DNA from 2 places in the Bradyrhizobium ontarionense genome. Region 1 is predicted to be linked to the other one. Evidence: predicted binding sites of a transcription regulator. Region 1 holds the regulator's gene; the other holds the start of a gene.

Region 1 (12,968 bases):
TTTCAACGGCTTGTTACTGTCATCCGAGTGTCATCGAACCTTTATAAAAGCGGCATCGAGGCCCCTTAAAGCGGCCGGGGAAGCGCAATCGGGCGCATATGGCGCTTCGCTTCCCAAGCATGGAGACCAGCTATGAATTTCGTCAAAGCTATCGTCGCTGCCGGCTTGGTCGCCGCATCGACGTCGGCCTTCGCTGCCGACATCACCGGAGCGGGCGCGACGTTCCCGTTCCCGATCTATTCCAAGTGGGCTGACGCCTACAAGAAGGAGACCGGCAACGGTCTGAACTATCAGTCGATCGGCTCCGGCGGCGGCATCAAGCAGATCCAGGCCAAGACCGTGACCTTCGGTGCGACCGACGCGCCGCTGAAGGCCGAGCAGCTGGAAAAGGACGGTCTCGTGCAGTGGCCGCAGGTGATGGGCGGCATCGTGCCGGTCGTCAACCTCGAGGGCGTGAAGCCGGGCGAGATGGTGCTGGACGGCGAGACGCTCGCCAACATCTATCTCGGCAAGATCACCAAGTGGGATGACGCCGCGATCAAGAAGCTCAACCCGAGCGTCAAGCTGCCGTCCGACGCGATCGCGGTGGTTCGCCGCTCCGACGGTTCGGGCACCACCTTCAACTTCACCTACTACCTCTCGGAAGTGAGCGCCGACTGGAAGAGCAAGGTTGGTTCCAACACCGCCGTCGAATGGCCGGTCGGTGTCGGCGCCAAGGGCAATGAGGGTGTGTCCGGCAACATCGGCCAGACCAAGAACTCGATCGGCTATGTCGAGTATGCCTATGCCAAGCAGAACAAGCTGACCTACACCGGTCTCGTCAACAAGGCCGGCAAGACCGTGCAGCCGACCGTCGAAGCCTTCCAGGCCGCTGCGGCGAATGCCGACTGGGCCAAGGCCCCCGGCTACTACGTCATCCTGGCCAACCAGCCCGGTGACAAGTCCTGGCCGATCACGGCTGCGACCTTCATCCTGATGCACAAGGAGCCCACCGACAAGGCAGCCTCTGGCGAGGCCATCAAGTTCTTCAAGTGGGCGTTCGCCAAGGGTGACAAGATGGCCGAGGAGCTCGATTACATCCCGATGCCCGACAGCGTCGTGAAGCTGATCGAGAAGACCTGGTCGTCCGACATCAAGAGCTAAGTCGGGCTCGACGACAACGCGGCTCCTCTCCCTCGTGGAGGGGGAGGGGCCACCTCAGGGCGCGCCTTAAGTGACAGAAAAACAGGGGACTGGCGTGGCAGACATGGCCGTTCAGAGCGACGCGAGCGAGATTGCGGACGCCGTCGGACCCTACGATCGCGCGCGGGCGCTCAACGCCTTCAAGGTCGGCGACGTCACCTTCTACTGGATCACCCGGATCAGCGCGATCTCGGTGCTGCTGATCCTCGGCGGCATCATCCTGTCGCTGATCGTCGGCGCCTGGCCGGCCATGAAGCAATTCGGCTTCGAGTTTCTGTGGACGCGGCGCTGGGCGCCCTCGGCCGATCCGCCGGTGCTCGGCGCGCTGGGACCGATCTACGGCACGCTGGTCACCTCCTTCGTCGCAATGCTGATCGCCATTCCGGTCGGTCTCGGCATCGCGATCTTCCTCACTGAACTGTGCCCGCAATGGCTGCGCCGTCCGATCGGCATCGCGATCGAACTGCTCGCCGGCATTCCCTCGATCATTTACGGCATGTGGGGCTTCTTCGTGCTGGGCCCGTTCCTGGCCTACACGTTCCAGCCGTTCATGATCAATCTGTGCGCCGGCATCCCGGTGCTGCAGGACATCTTCGCCGGTCCGCCGTCCTATCTCAGCCTGTTCAACGCCGCGCTGATCCTGGCCATCATGGTGCTGCCCTTCATCACCGCGATCTCGGTCGACGTGTTCAAGACGGTGCCGCCGGTGCTCAAGGAGGCCGCCTATGGCGTCGGCTGCACCACCTGGGAGGTGGTGCGCAGCGTCGTGATCCCCTACACGCGGGTCGGCGTCATCGGCGGCATCATGCTGGCGCTGGGCCGCGCGCTCGGCGAAACCATGGCCGTCACCTTCATCATCGGCAACTCGTTCCGGATCTCGTCCTCGATCTTTGCGCCGGGCACGACCATCTCGGCCGCGATCGCCTCGGAATTCCAGGAGAGCGACGGACTGCACCAGTCGAGCCTGATCCTGCTCGGCCTGCTGCTGTTCGTGCTGACATTCTTCGTGCTCGCGGCGGCGCGTCTGATGCTGATGCGGCTCGAAACCAAGGCGGGGAAATAGCACATGTCCGCGGTCGACTTGCAGGCCAATCCCGTCAATCCGATCTACGCGCGCCGGCGCCGCTGGGACATCGTGATCCGCGGCCTGTGCATGGCCGCCGCCTTGTTCGGCGTGACCTGGCTTGCCCTGATCCTGTTCACGCTGTTCGTCAACGGCCTGGCCGGTCTCAGCCTGCAGGTCTTCAGCGCCGACACGCCGCCGCCCGGCTCCGCGGAAGGCGGCCTGCGCAACGCGATCGTCGGATCCATCATCATGACCGTGATCGGGGTCGGCATCGGCGCGCCGCTCGGCCTGTTCGCGGGAACGTACCTCGCCGAGTATGGCCGCAACGACCGGCTGACCTCGGTGATCCGCTTCATCAACGACATCCTGCTGTCGGCGCCGTCGATCATCATCGGCCTGTTCGTCTACGGTGCCGTGGTGGTGCCGATGGGCGGCTTCTCGGCGCTCGCAGGCTCGCTCGCGCTCGCCGTGATCGTGATCCCGGTCGTGCTGCGCACCACCGAGGACATGCTGCTGCTGGTGCCCAACCCGTTGCGTGAGGCGGCCTCCGCCCTTGGTCTGCCGCGCTCGCTGGTGATCAAGCGGATCGCCTACCGGGCCGCGCGCTCCGGCCTCATCACCGGCGTCCTGCTTGCGACCGCCCGTGTCGCCGGCGAGACCGCGCCCTTGCTGTTCACCGCGCTGTCGAACCAGTTCTGGAGCCTGAACCTCAGCAAGACCATGGCCAACCTGCCGGTGACCATCAACAATTTCGTCCAGAGCCCCTATGCCTATTGGAAGCAGCTGGCCTGGAGCGGCGCCCTTCTGATCACCTTGACCGTGCTGGCCCTGAACATCGGCGCGCGCATTCTCGGCGCCGAGAGGAGCTCGAAATGACCGATATGTCCGTATCCGTGAGCAGCCCGACGGCCGCCATTCCCTCCAAGTCGCTGCCGGACGCCCCGGCCAAGGTGATCGCGCGCAATCTCAATTTCTATTATGGCGAGCACCAGGCGCTGAAGAACATCAACCTGTCGCTCGGCACCAACCGCGTGACCGCCTTCATCGGCCCGTCCGGCTGCGGCAAGTCCACGCTGCTGCGCATCTTCAACCGGATGTACGATCTCTATCCGGGCCAGCGCGCGACCGGCCAGCTGATGCTCGACAACACCAACATCCTCGATCCCAAGCTCGATCTGAACCTGCTGCGCGCCCGGGTCGGCATGGTGTTCCAGAAGCCGACGCCGTTCCCGATGACGATCTACGAAAACATTGCCTTCGGCATCCGCCTCTACGAGAAGATCTCGAAGTCGGAGATGGACGACCGCGTCGAGAAGGCGCTGCGCGGTGGCGCGCTGTGGAACGAGGTCAAGGACAAGCTGAACGCGTCCGGCCTGTCGCTGTCGGGCGGCCAGCAGCAGCGGCTATGCATCGCGCGCACCGTGGCCGTCAGGCCGGAGGTGATCCTGTTCGACGAGCCGTGCTCGGCGCTCGACCCGATCTCGACTGCCAAGGTCGAGGAGCTGATCCAGGAGCTGTCCGATAACTACACGATCGCGATCGTCACCCACAACATGCAGCAGGCGGCGCGCGTCTCCGACAAGACCGCCTTCATGTATCTCGGCGAGCTGATCGAGTTCGATGAGACCAGCAAGATCTTCACCTCGCCGAGCGATCGGCGGACCCAGGACTACATCACCGGCCGGTTCGGCTGACGCCGGACAGCATCATTGCCTCTAGGAGATCATCATGGCCAGTGAACATACCGCCAAGGCGTTCGACAGCGATCTGCAGGACCTGACGCGGCTGGTATCGGAAATGGGCGGCCTCGCCGAGCGGCTGATCGTCGATTCCGTCGATGCGCTGGTGCGGCGCGACGTGGCGCTCGGGCAGAAGGTGGTCGCCACCGATGCCGAGGTCGACAAGCTGCAGCGCGTCATCGAGGAACGTGCCGTGCTCACGATCGCCCGGCGCCAGCCGATGGCGGTCGACCTGCGCGAGATCGTCGGCGCGATGCGCGTGGCGACCGATCTGGAGCGCATCGGCGACCTCGCCAAGAACATCGGCAAGCGTGTCGCGGCGCTGGAGAGCGATTTCCACCCGCTCAAGCTGATCCGCGGGCTCGAGCACATGACCGATCTCGTGCAGTCGCAGGTCAAGACCGTGCTCGATGCCTATGCCGCGCATGATCTGCCGGCGGCGATGACGGTGTGGAAGGGCGACGAGGAAGTCGACGCCATCTGCACGTCCTTGTTCCGCGAGCTCCTGACCTACATGATGGAGGATCCGCGCAACATCTCGTTCTGCATCCATCTGATGTTCTGCGCCAAGAACATCGAGCGGATCGGCGATCACGCGACCAACATCGCGGAGACGGTGTTCTACATGATCGAGGGCCAGCAGATCACGGACAAGCGCCCCAAGGGCGACATGACGAGCTTTGCGACCACGATTCCCGGCAACTGAGAGAGACGCTTGAGACATGGCTGCGCGCATTCTGGTGGTGGAAGATGAGGAAGCGCTGACCACGCTGCTGCGCTACAATTTCGAGACCGAGGGCTACGAGGTCGAGACCGTGGCGCGCGGCGACGAGGCCGACACGCGGCTGAAGGAGCGTATTCCGGATCTCGTCGTGCTCGACTGGATGCTGCCGGGCCTCTCCGGCATCGAGCTGTGCCGGCGGCTGCGGGCGCGGCCGGAGACGAGGCAGCTGCCGATCATCATGCTGACCGCGCGCGGCGAGGAGAGTGAGCGCGTGCGCGGGCTCGCGACCGGCGCCGACGACTACATCGTCAAGCCGTTCTCGGTGCCCGAGCTGCTGGCCCGCGTGAAGGGTCTGCTGCGGCGCGCCAGCCCCGAGCGGCTCGCCACCGTGCTCACCTATGGCGACATCGAGCTCGACCGCGAGAAGCGCCGCGTGGCGCGCTCCGGCAGGCCGATCGATCTCGGCCCGACCGAGTACCGGCTGCTCGAATTCTTCCTGGAGCATCCGGGCCGCGTGTTCAGCCGCGAGCAGCTGCTCGACAGCGTCTGGGGCCGCGACATCTACATCGACGAGCGGACCGTGGACGTTCACATCGGGCGCTTGCGCAAGCTGCTCAATCCCGGGCGTGAGCAGGATCCGATCCGCACCGTGCGCGGGGCCGGCTACGCCCTGGACGATCGCTTTGCCAAGATCGAGCAGGCCTGATTAAGGAGGCGGCGGACTGCTTTCCGCCACGCCGATGCCGTCTTGATCATTTTGGGTGGGCGCCTCATCAGAAGTGTCTTCGGTCCCAGCGGACGCCCTTGATCAAGACGATCATCATATGTCTCGCCATGGTGCTCGGCGCCGTGGTGGGCGCCTCGGCCGCCGAGCTCGACGAAGCGGTTGCCGCCGCCGGCAGCGGCGAGCATGCGGCGGCGCTGCGTCGGCTCACGCCGCTGGCGCGGAAGGGCGATGCGCGGGCGCAGTTCGATCTCGGCTTCATGTCCGCGTTCGGCTGGGGCCAGCCGCGCAACCCCGCCGAGGCGCTGGCCTGGTATCGCAAGGCCGCGGATCAGGGGCTTGCCGTCGCCCAGCATTATCTCGGCATCGCCTACGTCAATGGTGAGGGCGTTGCCTGTGATTACGGCGAGGCCGCACGCTGGTTCACCCGCGCGGCTGCGCAGGGCTTCGCCCAGTCGCAGTACATGCTCGGGCTGATGATGCTCGACGGCCGATCGGTGCAGCAGGATCCGGTTCAGGGCTACGCCTGGCTGGTGATGGCCGGCCGCAACGGGGTGAGGTCGGCCGGCCGCGACGTGCAGCGGGTCAAGCTGAGCGAAGCGCAGCGGCGGCAGGCTGAGACCATCATCGCCAACTGGAAGCCGAAATTCGAATCGGCCGACGCCGGCATCGCCAGCCCCAGGCCGGGAGAGTTGCTCGGGCTCGATCGGCACATCGGCGAGGTCGTCGATCCCACATCCTGGCCGGCGTCGTCGATCGGCGTGGTCACCGTCGCGCAATACAGCACCGGCGGCTGGTGCACCGGCACGTTGGTGGCTCCGCGCGTCGTGCTCACCGCCGCACACTGCGTGTTCAACGGGGTCGCGCAGGTCAGCCCCGGCAACGTCCGCTTCCTGGCCGGCATGAACAGGGGCACGCCAGCCGCGTCCTCGGTCGCAGACCGCCTGATCGTGGCCCCGGACTTCGTCCCGACCCAGCACGACAAATGGTCGCTCGATCGCTCGCCGTCAGACTGGGCGCTCATCGTGCTGAAGGACGATCTGCCGTCGAGGCCGGTGGCGGTGAAGGCGCTCACGCGCGACGATCTCGCGGCAGCGACCAAGGCAGGCACGATCTCGGAGATCGGCTACGGCCAGGAGCGGCGCTATTCGCCGACCGGACAGCGCAACTGCCGCGCCGACATGACCAGGGACGCCCGGCTGCTGACCGTCCATTGCCTGGCGAATTTCGGCTATTCGGGCTCGCCGATCCTGGCCGAGGTCGGCGGCGAGCCGGCCGTGGTCGGTATCTTCTCGGCCTTCCACGAGGAGACGCGATTGATGTTCGCCGCACCCGCGAGCCAGTTCGAGGCGGCGGTTCGGAGTGAGATCGTGGCGGAGAGGAGGGCATCTGCACGTTGACGATGCGTGATCAAGGCGTGCGGCTGGTCATTGTCTGCGCGTGACCGGATAGCGGCTTGCCAATCGAGGACGCCGATCCGCGATCGAAGGCCCTGCTCCCCTTGATTCCGCGCGGCTTTCGGCCTGGAGGCTGGGCCCACGGCGAACTGGCGCGTCTCTTGCTCTCTCCAGCGTATGACGATTGTTCCAATTGATCATCCCCACGGCCCGCGGCCCGCGCTGTTCCGGCGGCGGGGGCAGGCGCAGGGGAATGCGGTCCTGGCTGTGGGGCTGGTGGCGGCCAACGGCCTTGCCTGGGCCTGGGCGGTCGCCCTCTATGCGGACCGTCCGGCCATTGTCGGCACCGCCATGCTGGCCTGGCTGCTCGGATTGCGCCATGCGGTCGATGCCGACCACATTGCGGCGATCGACAATGTGGTGAGAAAGCTCGTGCAGGACGGCGACGCGCCGCGCGCTGCCGGTCTTTACTTCGCGCTCGGTCATTCCAGCGTCGTCGTCATTGCGACGGTCGTGTTGAGCCTCGTCGCCGGCGCCGGGCTGATGAATGACGAAAGCGCCGTCAGGGTGATCGGCGGGGTGATCGGCACAGCCGTATCATCGGTCTTCCTGCTGCTGATCGCCTGCGCCAATCTCGTTCTGCTCATCAATCTCTGGCGTCGGTCCGCGCAGCCGCATGCCGAACAGCCGTCGCAAGGTGATGCCGACAAGGCCGGGCGCGCGGGAGGCGGCCTCCTGATCCGCCTGCTGCGTCCGCTGTTGCGCATGGTCGGCCGTGCCTGGCACATGTATCCGCTCGGCGTCCTGTTCGGCCTCGGCTTCGATACCGCGAGCGAGATTGGTCTGTTGAGCCTGTCGGCCACCGAGGCCGCGCGGGGCGCCAGTCTCGCTCACGTGCTGGTGTTCCCGGCGCTGTTCGCCGCCGCGATGGCCACTGTGGATACCGCTGACAGCATGCTGATGGCCGGGGCCTACCGCTGGGCGCTCACCGATCCCGTGCGCAAGCTCCGTTATAATCTCGTGATCACCGGCGCATCGGTCGCCATCGCTCTGGTGATCGGCAGCGCCGAGGCCTTCAGTCTTGTCGGGCCGCAACTCGGCCTCTCGGGCGGGCCTTGGGATACGGCGGCCGCGCTGAATGGCTATCTGGCCAATCTCGGTATCGTGGTGGCGTGTCTGTTTCCCGCCGCCTGGATCGGTGCCATCATCGTCATGCGCCGTCAGCGCAAGCCATCGCCTTCGGTTGCGGCGCGCTTGCCGGCGTTTCCGCTGAAGGGCTAAATCGGCCGGCCCGACGGAACGCGACAGGCCGAGATTGGGATGGAACGCTCACGATGGACGGCTCCGGTACGATGACGCGGATGCTGTGGTTGCAGGGCGCGAGCTGCGGCGGCTGCACCATGTCGATCCTGGAAAGCGGCGCCTCCGGCTGGTTCGACGAGCTGCGCCAGTCCGGCATCGATCTGGTATGGCACCCCTCGGTCAGCGAGCAGACCGGCGACGAAGTCGTCGACCTGCTTGAGGCGATCCGGGACGGCCGCGAGCGACTCGACCTGCTCGTGCTCGAAGGTTCGGTGGCACGCGGGCCGGGCCTGACTGGCCGCTTCAACATGCTCGCAGGCACCAACCGCTCGATCTATCACTGGCTGCTCGATCTTGCGCCGCTGGCGGACTATGTCGTCGCCGTCGGCAGCTGTGCTGCCTATGGCGGGATTCCCGCGGCCGGTGTCAACCCGACAGACGCCGTCGGGCTGCAGTTCGAGGGCAGCGACGTCGGCGGCGCGCTCGGCGCCAGCTTCCGTTCGAAGCGTGGGCTGCCGGTGATCAATGTCGCAGGGTGTGCCCCGCATCCGGGCTGGATGATGGAAAGCCTGCTCGCCCTCACCAACGGCGACCTCACCGCGAGAGAGCTCGATGGTTTCGGCCGGCCGACATTCATCGCCAATCACCTCGCCCATCACGGCTGCTCGCGCAACGAGTTCTATGAATTCAAGGCAAGCGCGGAGACGATGTCGGAGCGGGGCTGCCTGATGGAGCATCTCGGCTGTCGTGCCACCCAGGCCGTCGGCGATTGCAATCAGCGCTCGTGGAACGGCGGCGGCTCCTGCACCAAGGGCGGCTATGCCTGCATCGCCTGCACCTCGCCCGGCTTCGAGAGTGCGCAGAACTATCTGCAGACCGCGAAGCTTGCGGGCATTCCCGTCGGCCTGCCGACCGACATGCCCAAGGCCTGGTTCGTGGCGCTCGCGGCGCTGTCGAAGTCCGCGACGCCGCGGCGCGTCCGCGTCAACGCGACGGCCGACCACGTCGTGGTGCCGCCGAGCCGCTCGGGCGACAAGCGCAGCTCATGACGCGGATCACGGTCGGCCCGTTCAACCGCGTCGAAGGAGATCTCGAGGTCCGGCTGGACATCGAGCAAGGCCGCGTGGCGCGCGCGGAAGTCACCGCGCCGCTCTATCGCGGCTTCGAGCAGATCCTGGAGGGGCGTCCGCCGCTCGATGCCCTGGTGATCGCACCGCGCATCTGCGGCATCTGCTCGGTGTCGCAGTCGATCGCAGCGGCAGGCGCGTTGCGCCAGGCCATGGGCGTCGCGACCGCGCCGAACGGCGTGCTCGCAACCAACATCGCCCATGCGGCCGAGAACGCGGCGGATCACCTGACGCATTTCTATATCTTCTTCATGCCAGACTTCGCCCGCGAGGCCTATGCGTCGCAGGCTTGGCATGGCGCTGCGGCCGAGCGCTTTACCGCGACCAAAGGAAGTGCGGCGCGTGAGGCGCTGCCGGCGCGGGCGCGGCTGCTGGAGATCATGGGCGTGATCGCCGGAAAATGGCCGCATAGCCTTGCGTTCCAGCCGGGCGGGACCACGCGCGCGATCGAGCTTGGCGAGCGCATCCGGCTGAATGCGATCGCGGCATCGTTTCGCGGCTTCCTCGAACGCGTGATGTTCGCCGACAAGCTCGAGAACGTGGTTGCCTTGTCGACACCGGACGAGCTCGACCGCTGGCGCGACGGTCGCGGTGGCGACTTTGCGCATTTCCTCGCTGTCGCCGATGCGCTGTCTCTCGCCGATCTCGGCAAGGGTCCGGGCCTGTTGATGAGTTTCGGCGCCTACCACGATTCGGACGGCGCTCGTTTTCGCGCCGGTATTCGCGCGAGCAACGGAGAGGTCGAAGCTCTGCCGTCGGACCGGATCACCGAGGACGTCTCGCACGCCTGGATGCGCGAGACCTCGCTCGATCCGGCCGAGAGCCGCACCGTGCCGGATGCCGACAAGGCGGACGCCTACAGCTGGTGCAAGGCGCCGCGCCTGGCCGGTCAGCCCGTCGAGGTTGGCGCACTAGCGAGACAGGCGGTGGACGGTCAGCCGCTGATCACGGCGCTGCTCGCCGCTGACGGCAGCAATGTCCGCAATCGCGTGATTGCCCGGCTGATCGAGACGGCGCAGCTTGCGCTTTCGATCGAAGGCTGGATCAAGGCGCTGCGTCTCAACGAGCCGTTCTGCCTGAATAGCGGCGACACGGCGGATGGCAACTTCGTTGGTCTCGTAGAGGCGGCGCGGGGCAGCCTCGGCCATTGGCTCGCGGTGCGCTCCGGCCGCATCGAGCGCTATCAGATCATCGCGCCGACCAGTTGGAATTTTTCGCCGCGCGATGCCGGCGGCATCGCAGGTCCGCTCGAGCAGGCGCTCGTCGGCACCGAGGTCGGCGCGGCCGGTGCGCGCGCTGTCGGCATCCAGCATGTCGTCAGATCGTTCGATCCGTGCATGGTGTGCACCGCGCATTGAACGCACTGCAAACAGCCGAGCAACAGGCGGTAACAAACTTGTCGGGTGCAAAGCGCGTGATTTCCGATCGTCACGTCAGACCGGGTCGTATTTGTCCTGTCGCGTCGATGTGTTCGCTCCAAGCATCTGGAATCATTGTGATTCAAATCCGGCTTTGATGCTGGCCTGCTTCTTGCTGTCTCCTCCTGTCAGATAGCGACCATAACGGTTGCCAAGGTGATCATAGGGGGAGGACTCATGGGCGCGGCGACGGAAACGTTCTACAGCGTCATCAGGCGTCAGGGCATCACGCGACGCAGCTTTCACAAGTTCTGCAGTCTGACCGCGACGAGCCTCGGCCTCGGCCCGCTCGCCGCCAGCCGCATCGCCAATGCGCTCGAGACCAAGCCGCGCACGCCCGTCATCTGGATGCATGGGCTCGAATGCACCTGCTGCTCCGAGAGCTTCATTCGCTCGGCGCATCCTCTGGTGAAGGATGCCGTGCTGTCGATGATCTCGCTCGACTATGACGACACCATCATGGCGGCGGCCGGCCATCAGGCGGAGGCCATCCTCGAAGAGACGCGCGCGAAGTACAAGGGCCAGTACATTCTCGCGGTCGAGGGCAACCCGCCGCTGAACGAGGGCGGCATGTTCTGCATCGACGGCGGCAAGCCGTTCGTTGAGAAGCTGAAGCTGATGGCCGAGGACGCGATGGCGATCATCGCCTGGGGCGCCTGCGCGTCCTGGGGCTGCGTCCAGGCGGCGAAGCCGAATCCGACGCAGGCCACGCCGATCGACAAGGTGATCACCAACAAGCCCATCATCAAGGTGCCGGGCTGTCCGCCAATCGCGGAAGTGATGACCGGCGTCGTCACCTTCATCACCACCTTCGGCAAGCTACCCGAGCTCGACCGCCAGGGCCGGCCGAAGATGTTCTACTCGCAGCGCATCCACGACAAGTGCTATCGCCGCCCGCATTTCGACGCCGGCCAGTTCGTCGAGGAGTGGGACGACGAGGCCGCGCGCAAGGGCTACTGCCTCTACAAGATGGGCTGCAAGGGCCCGACCACCTATAACGCCTGCTCGACGGTGCGCTGGAACGGCGGCGTGTCGTTCCCGATCCAGTCGGGCCACGGATGCATCGGCTGCTCCGAGGACGGCTTCTGGGACAAGGGCTCGTTCTACGACCGCCTCACCAACATCAAGCAGTTTGGTATCGAGCGCAACGCCGACCAGGTCGGCATGGTTGCCGCCGGCACGGTGGGCGCGGCAGTCGCGGCGCATGCAGCGGTGACGGCCGTCAAACGGCTAGCCACCAAGCGCGACGACGCCAAACAAGATCATTAATCGAATTCAGGGCAGGCAACGATGGGCATCCAGACCCCTAACGGCTTCAATCTTGACAATTCCGGTAAGCGCATTGTCGTCGATCCCGTCACCCGCATCGAGGGACACATGCGGGTCGAGGTCAATGTCGACTCCGACAATGTCATCCGCAATGCGGTTTCCACCGGCACAATGTGGCGCGGCATCGAGGTGATCCTCAGGAACCGTGATCCGCGTGACGCCTGGGCCTTCACCGAGCGGATCTGCGGCGTCTGCACCGGAACGCACGCGCTCACATCGGTGCGCGCCGTCGAGAACGCGCTCGGCATCACCATCCCGGAAAATGCCAACTCGATCCGCAACCTCATGCAGCTTGCGCTGCAGGTGCACGATCACGTCGTGCATTTCTATCATCTGCACGCGCTCGACTGGGTCGATGTGGTGTCGGCGCTCTCGGCCGATCCGAAGGCCACCTCGACGCTGGCGCAGTCGATCTCGAGCTGGCCGCTGTCGTCGCCCGGCTATTTCAGGGACCTGCAGACCCGCCTCAGGAAGTTCGTCGAGTCGGGGCAGCTCGGCCCGTTCAAGAATGGATATTGGGGTAGCAAGGCCTACAAGCTGCCGCCCGAAGCCAATCTGATGGCGGTGGCCCACTATCTCGAGGCGCTCGATTTCCAGAAGGAGATCGTCAAGATCCACACCATCTTCGGCGGCAAGAACCCGCACCCGAACTGGCTGGTGGGCGGCGTGCCATGTCCGATCAACATCGACGGCACCGGAGCTGTCGGAGCCATCAACATCGAGCGGCTGAACCTCGTCTCCTCGATCATCGATCGCCTGATCGAGTTCAACGAGATGGTCTATCTTCCCGACGTCGCGGCGATCGGCTCGTTCTACAAGGATTGGCTCTATGGCGGTGGCCTGTCCGGCAAGAGCGTCCTCGCCTATGGCGACGTACCCGAGCATGCGAACGACTATTCCGCGAAGAGCCTGAAGCTGCCGCGGGGCGCGATCATCAACGGCAATCTGTCCGAGGTATTT
Region 2 (6,357 bases), 4.2 Mb from region 1:
TCTCTCACGCCTTTCGAACGCAGACGATGGCGAGGCCGGCCGCCATCTAACGGCAGAACCGGCGCGGCAGAAAGCGTGTCCGCCGGATCGCCGCGCCGTCGTGAAATTTTCCCGTGCCTGATCGGGACCGGGCCCGGTTCAGCCGTGACGGAGCGCGTCTAGCATTGTGCCGTGCAACACTTCGCCATGGGGCTCTCATGACAAGCTTTCGCTCTTTCAGTCGTCTTGCTCTGGCCGCGCTGATGCTGAGCGCCGGCACCGTCCGCGCCGCCGCCGACGACGATAGCCCGGCCGTGATGGTCGACGATTTCAGCTATCTTGACACCTCCGGCGAGCCGTCCGACCAGACCGCGGTGCATCAGCGGCGGCTGGAGGCCTTCATCGCCGCGCTCAGGCGCGACGTCGCGGCCGACGCGCGCCTGCGCCTCGTCAGTCCCGCCTGCGGCGCCTCATGTCCGGCAGCCGATGCACCGCCTGCGGCCCGGCTGCACATGGCCGCAGACGCCGGCGCCGGCGTCGTGATCACCGGCGGCGTGCAGAAGCTCTCGACCCTGGTGCAATGGGCGCGGGCATCGGCGATCGAAGTCGCGTCCAACCGCGTGCTGTTCGACAAGATCTTCACTTTCCGTGGCGACTCGGACGAGGCCTGGGAGCGCGCCGAGATGTTCGTCTCGCGCCAGGTGCGCGATGCGCTGGCAACGCCGCAGCCGATCCGGCTGGCGCTGCTGCCGTTCGAGCTCGACGATACCAGCGCCGGTGCCGCGCTCGGCGAGACCGAGACCGACCGCAAGGAGCTGCAGGCGGCGACCGATGCGGTGCGGCAGCTCCTGGAGCAGTCCGGACGCTACCGTCTCGTGGACGCTGCCGCCGCGGTGACGCCGGGGCAGCCGTTGCGCGATTGCGAGGCGTGCGAAGCGAACATCGCACGCGGGCTCGGCGCGCAGCAGTCGCTGCTCGGGATCGTGAGGCGGATCGGCCGCACCGAGTACATCATCGGCTTCCGCGTCCGCCAGGCCGACACCGGCGCGCCTGTCGCTGTGGGAGACAGCGGGCTGCGCCTCGGCGCCAATTATTCCTGGGGCCGCGGCGCGGTGCGCCTGGTGCGCGAGCGGCTGCTCGACAATGGCGGCTCCGAACGCTGATCGGCGGCAGCTGCCGTGGCGGCCGCAGGGATTGGAGCGGCGGTCGGGCCGCTCCGTGCCGCGATGCCGGACGATCGGCATTCCGCGCGAGTCCGGCTGTTGTTATTTGTGACGATTTGATTACGTTCGGATGACAGGATAGGGCGTCCCTGATCTGCCGGCATGCGCCGGCGAAGGGCATTCCCGTCCGACCATCGCCGCCGCATGTCGCTGACCCCCAATCACGAACCGATCACGACGCTCGCCGGCGAGAACGCGGCGCGCTCCGCCGTCGTACGGCTGTCGGCGGTCGCCGCCCCGCACGTCGCGGCGCTGGCGCTGATGCTGCACACGGAGAACGATTTCGGCTCGCGGCTCGGCTTCGTGCTGGCCTGGGGCATCCTGAACGGCTTCTGGCTGGTGCTGCTGCGGCGGCCGGCGGTGTCGGGCGCGCTGGCGCTGACCATGGTCGTCGTGCTGGTGCTGCTGTCGCAGCTGAAGCACGCGGTGGTCCAGATGACCGCCAACTTCGTCGACGTGATGATCATCGATCACGACAGCGCGGCGTTCCTGTTCACGATCTTTCCCAACCTGAAGCTCTCGGTCATGGTGGCGGCCGCGGTGGTGCTGCCGCTGATGGGCCTGTTGTGGTGGGTCGATCCCTATCGGATCGCGCGGCTGCCGGCGCTGGCGTGCAAGCTCGCCTGCCTCGCCGCGCTGACGCTCTATTCGCTCAACTGGCGCGACGAGGCCTGGCGCGGCTATTACGACGACGGCTATCTGTCCAAATTCGCGCGCTCCGGCGTCACCGCGGTGTCGGATTTCCTCGCCAATGGCTTCATGGAGTCGGATGCCACGGCGGATCGCCGGCTGGCCGCCGCGATCCCTGACTCCTGCCATCCGGCCGGCCGGCGACCGAACATCGTGCTGATCCACGACGAGTCGAGCTTCGACATCCGTTCGGCCCCCGGCATCAAGGTGCCCGCCGGCTACGGCAGCCATTTCAAGTCCTTCGACGGCAAGGCGCGCCGGTTCATGGCCGAGAGCAATGGCGGGCCGAGCTGGTTCACCGAGTACAACGTGCTGGCCGGCCTGTCGTCGCGCTCGTTCGGCCGCTTCGCCTATTTCGTGACGCGGATCGCCGCCGGCCGCGTCGAGCGCGGGCTGCCGCTCGCGCTGCGCCAATGCGGTTATGACACCGCTTCGATCTATCCCGCCCATGGTGCTTTCATGAGCGCGCGCAGCTTCCAGACCACGATGGGCGTGGAGCGCTTCCTGGATGCGCGGGATCTCAGTGCCAAGGGCGTCGAGCCCGATGGATTTTTCTACGATGCCGCGCTCGACCTGATGCAGCAGCAGAAGTCCAAGCCGCTGTTCATGTTCGTCTATCTCGCCGCCAATCACTTCCCCTGGGAGACGACGTTTCGGCCCGACCTGACGCCGTCCTGGCGCGCGCCGGGCAATCTGCCCGCGATCGACGAATATCTGCGCCGGCAGGCCATGAGCGCCTCGGACTATCAGCGCTTCGTGGCCAGCCTGAAGAAGCGCTTCGGCGACCAGCCGTTCCTGATCGTTCGCTATGGCGACCATCAGCCGGAGTTCTCGCCGCACATCCTCGATCCCGCGCTCGGCGAGGCCGGCATCGGCCGGAAGCTCGAGAGCTATGATCCGCGCTACTACGCAACCTATTACGCTGTTGACGCCGTCAATTTCGAGCCGCGCCAGAGCGCGGTCGTGATGGACACGATCGATGCCGCCTACCTGCCGCTGGTCACCTTGGAGGCGGCCGGCATTCCGCTCGATCCGTCGTTCGCCGAGCAGAAGGACATCATGCTGCGCTGCAAGGGCGTGTTCTATGCCTGCGGCGACGGCGCCGAAGCCCGCCGATTCAACCGCATGCTGATCGACGCCGACCTGATCCGGGGATTGTAGAGCAGGCCCAGGCGGAATCCTGGCCGCTCGCATGAGGCCACCGCACGCCTTGAATCGTCCGATCGCAGGATTGCCCGCGGTGCCGTGCTGGGCTACCCGTTCGCTCGTTCAAATGGGAGGTTCGACATGTCCACATCAGTCAAAGAGATGCTGGCCGCCGCCAATGCCGCGGTTCCGAAGATCACTCCGGCCGAGGCGCAGGCCATGATCGCCAAGGGCAACACGCTCGTGGTCGACGTGCGCGACGCGCCGGAGGTCGAGAAGAGCGGCAAGATCGCGGGCGCGGTGCACGTCTCGCGCGGCATGCTCGAGTTCCGTGCCGATCCGGACTCGCCCTATCACGACAAGAATTTCGCCAAGGACAAGAGCGTGATCCTGTATTGCGCCTCGGGCGGCCGCTCGGCGCTGTCGGGCAAGACGCTGAAGGATCTCGGCTACGACAAGGTGTTCAACGTCGGCGCGTTCAAGGACTGGGCCGAGAATGGCGGCGCGGTCGAGAAGCCGATCGAGCCGGGAATGTGAGATCACGCGCGCTGCGGCGTCCGCATGGCCGCGATTGCAACGAGCGCGGCAGCCAGACCTGACGCCGCGCCGACGCCGAGCGCCCAGCGCGGACCGAAACTGTCGGCCACCCAGCCCACGATCGGAGCGCCAATCGGCGTGCCGCCAAGTGCGACGCCGACGCGCAGCGCCATCACCCGGCCGCGCATGGAGGGCTCGGTCGCGAGCTGCATCAGGCTGTTGGTGGTATTGGTGAACATCAGCGCAGCGACGCCGATGACGACGAGCGCGGCGCCGAACAGCCAGATGGTCGGGGCGAGCGCGGCCAGCGTGCAGCCGATTCCGAACAGGCCGCTGCCTGCGAGCAGCGCGCCAAATCTCGGCCGGTGCTGGCTGGCGTTGAACAGGGCGCCGGCAACCGTGCCGACGGCCATGACCGAAGACAACAGGCCATAGCCGCGCGCATCGCTGTGAAAGACCTTGATCGCCATGGTCGAGACGAAGATCTGGAAGTTGAGCCCGAACGTCCCGATCAGGGCGAGCATGATCAAGGTGGCGCGGAGCTCTGGATGGGACCAGGCATAACGGAAGCCGGCGGTCACGCTCGCCATGACGTTTCCCTTGGCGTGCTGCGCCCGCGGGTTCGGACGCAGATCGGCGACGCGGAGCAGGCTCAACGACGCCAGCACGGCCATGAACGACGCACCGTTGATCAGGAAGGCCCAGCCGGTGCCGAAAGCGGCGATCACCATGCCGGCGATTGCAGGCCCGATCATCCGCGCAGCGTTGAACGACGTCGAGTTGAGCGCGATCGCGTTGGGCAAATCGTCGTTCCCGACCAGCTCGGCGACGAAGGTCTGGCGCACCGGGGCATCGAAGGCTGCCGCGCAGCCGAACAGGAATGCGAACACGTCGACTTGCCAGAGCTGGACGGCGCCGCTCACGGTGAGAAGACCAAGGATGAGCGCGAACGCGCCCATCGTCGCCTGCGTGGCGATCAAGATCCGTCGCTGATTGAAATGGTCGGCCACGTAGCCGGTCAGAGGCAACAGCAGCAGCTGAGGCCCGTACTGCAGCGCCATCACCATGCCGACGGCGGACGCGTTGTGCGACGTGAGCTGGATCAGCACCAGCCAGGTCTGAGCGGTGCGTTGCATCCAGGTGCCGATATTGGAGACGAACGCGCCGGCCGCCCAGATCCGATAGTTGAACTTGTGCAGCGACCGGAACATGCCCGGCGCCTTGCCCGTCATGATCGCTCCCGCAGATCGCCGCCATGGAGCGAGCCGAAATGTCGCGCGAGCATCAGGCCGATGGCGAGTGAGCCGAGGCCGAGGGCCGCGACATCGCTTGTATTCCTCAGTTCGAAATCGCCGACGCGGCAGACAAGCAGATAGCCGACGACAACGTTGAACAGCCCCCAGAGCAAGTTCACCGTCGACGAGGAGAGGCCGCGCCCCGAGGGCTTCGCGAACGGGCTCTGGAATGGCTGACCCATCAGGCCGGCGACGACATGCGGAACGGCGTTGGCCAGGAAGGCGCCGCCGAAGAAATAGGAAACGAGATCAAGCCAGCTCATGTCAGGGGGTCCTCGCGTCGAGTAGTCTGATGATGTCCGCGGACGTGCCGGTCTCGCCCAGTCGCGGAAAGACATTGGTGATGCTGTACTGATGCGCGTCAGGGCGCGTGTCGGTCATGGCGTCGACGGCGAGCGTGACGTTGAAGCCCTGCTCATACGCCTGCCGTGCTGTGGACTCGACACCGGTGCCGGTGGCCACGCCGGCAACGACCACCTGCGTCACCTCGCGCGCCTTCAATCGTGTCTCCAGATCGGTGCTGGCGAAGGCGCCCCAGGTCCGCTTGGTCACCACGATGTCGTGCGGTTGCCGGTTCAGCTCGGGGATGAGATCGGTCCAGTCCGCGGGGAATGGCGTGGTGTGACGTGGCGGCCGCTCGGTCCGCCCCGGCGCGCTGCCGGCGACGTTGACCAGCACGACCGGAAGCCTGAGCTCGCGGAAACGTTCCGCCAAGGCGGAGGCGCGTGCGATGACCTCGCCGATCGGATGCAGCATGGACGCGCCGACGATGCCCTTCTGCAGGTCGACAACGATGAGCGCCGTGTTCGGATCGAGCTGTGTGAGCGCCATCGATCACCTCCTTTTGTATGAGCCGCGTTTGCACGGCGCGCCGTGCGCGACGCCTCAATCATCGACCAGCCGTCTGAGCAGCGTGATGGCTGAACCGAGCTGTTGCTGCTCCGCCGCCGAGAGCCGCGCCGCGATGGTGCGCGACAGCCAGTCCTGCCGTGCGGCGCGTCCTTCGTCGATCCAGACGCGGCACGCCTCCGTCAGCGAAAGGATGGTCTGCCGGCCGTCGCCCGGATCCGGCAACCCGCGCACCAAGCCGGCGCTTTCCAGCGCCGCGATGATCGGCCCCATGGATTGCGGCCGCATGCCCTCGATCCGCGCGAGGTTCGATGCCGTCGCGGGCCCGTCTTTCTCGAGGCGAAGCAGCACCGACACCTGAGACGGCGGCAGATCGCCCGCGTCAGCCTGTTCGCGCAGTCGGCGCTTCAGCTTCCCGGCGATCGCCCGCAGCTCGCCAGCCAAGGCATGGGCATCGGACGGGGGGACTTTCCGGGGCGGCTGTCGGCTCATGCGGCAACGCTAGGACGGACGAATTATAAAGTCAATCTGATAAGTTTAGCTGAAGATATGGGCGCGATCCCGCGTCGCTGAAGAGCCTCGAAAGGCGACGGTCTAGTTCCGGATCTTCTCCCACAGCCAGCGCGCCACCGCCTGCG

The links. The regulator PhoB, encoded in region 1, activates phosphate uptake and scavenging genes when phosphate is short. The targets are predictions, from matches to a motif close to TGTCATNNANCTGTCAT.
Region 2: a site for PhoB is predicted at 1,251-1,267, ahead of LQG66_RS33445 (LTA synthase family protein). Genes of this name have one in related genera too.

Annotation. Positions count from the first base shown of each region.
Region 1 covers NZ_CP088156.1:3,460,606-3,473,573, reverse strand. Annotated here, with positions in the region: gene pstS (phosphate ABC transporter substrate-binding protein PstS) at 133-1,143, shown strand; gene pstC (phosphate ABC transporter permease subunit PstC) at 1,247-2,245, shown strand; gene pstA (phosphate ABC transporter permease PstA) at 2,249-3,124, shown strand; gene pstB (phosphate ABC transporter ATP-binding protein PstB) at 3,121-3,942, shown strand; gene phoU (phosphate signaling complex protein PhoU) at 3,977-4,693, shown strand; gene phoB (phosphate regulon transcriptional regulator PhoB) at 4,710-5,417, shown strand; gene LQG66_RS15670 (trypsin-like serine protease) at 5,516-6,835, shown strand; gene LQG66_RS15665 (HoxN/HupN/NixA family nickel/cobalt transporter) at 7,010-8,113, shown strand; gene LQG66_RS15660 (NADH-quinone oxidoreductase subunit B family protein) at 8,167-9,183, shown strand; gene LQG66_RS15655 (nickel-dependent hydrogenase large subunit) at 9,180-10,619, shown strand; gene LQG66_RS15650 (hydrogenase small subunit) at 10,857-11,948, shown strand; gene LQG66_RS15645 (nickel-dependent hydrogenase large subunit) at 11,970-12,968, shown strand, end outside.
Region 2 covers NZ_CP088156.1:7,614,633-7,620,989, forward strand. Annotated here, with positions in the region: gene LQG66_RS33435 (sensor histidine kinase) at 1-1, opposite strand, end outside; gene LQG66_RS33440 (DUF2380 domain-containing protein) at 198-1,142, shown strand; gene LQG66_RS33445 (LTA synthase family protein) at 1,347-3,053, shown strand; gene LQG66_RS33450 (rhodanese-like domain-containing protein) at 3,180-3,575, shown strand; gene LQG66_RS33455 (MFS transporter) at 3,578-4,807, opposite strand; gene LQG66_RS33460 (hypothetical protein) at 4,804-5,133, opposite strand; gene LQG66_RS33465 (isochorismatase family protein) at 5,135-5,701, opposite strand; gene LQG66_RS33470 (MarR family winged helix-turn-helix transcriptional regulator) at 5,756-6,211, opposite strand; gene LQG66_RS33475 (ABC transporter permease/substrate-binding protein) at 6,314-6,357, opposite strand, start outside.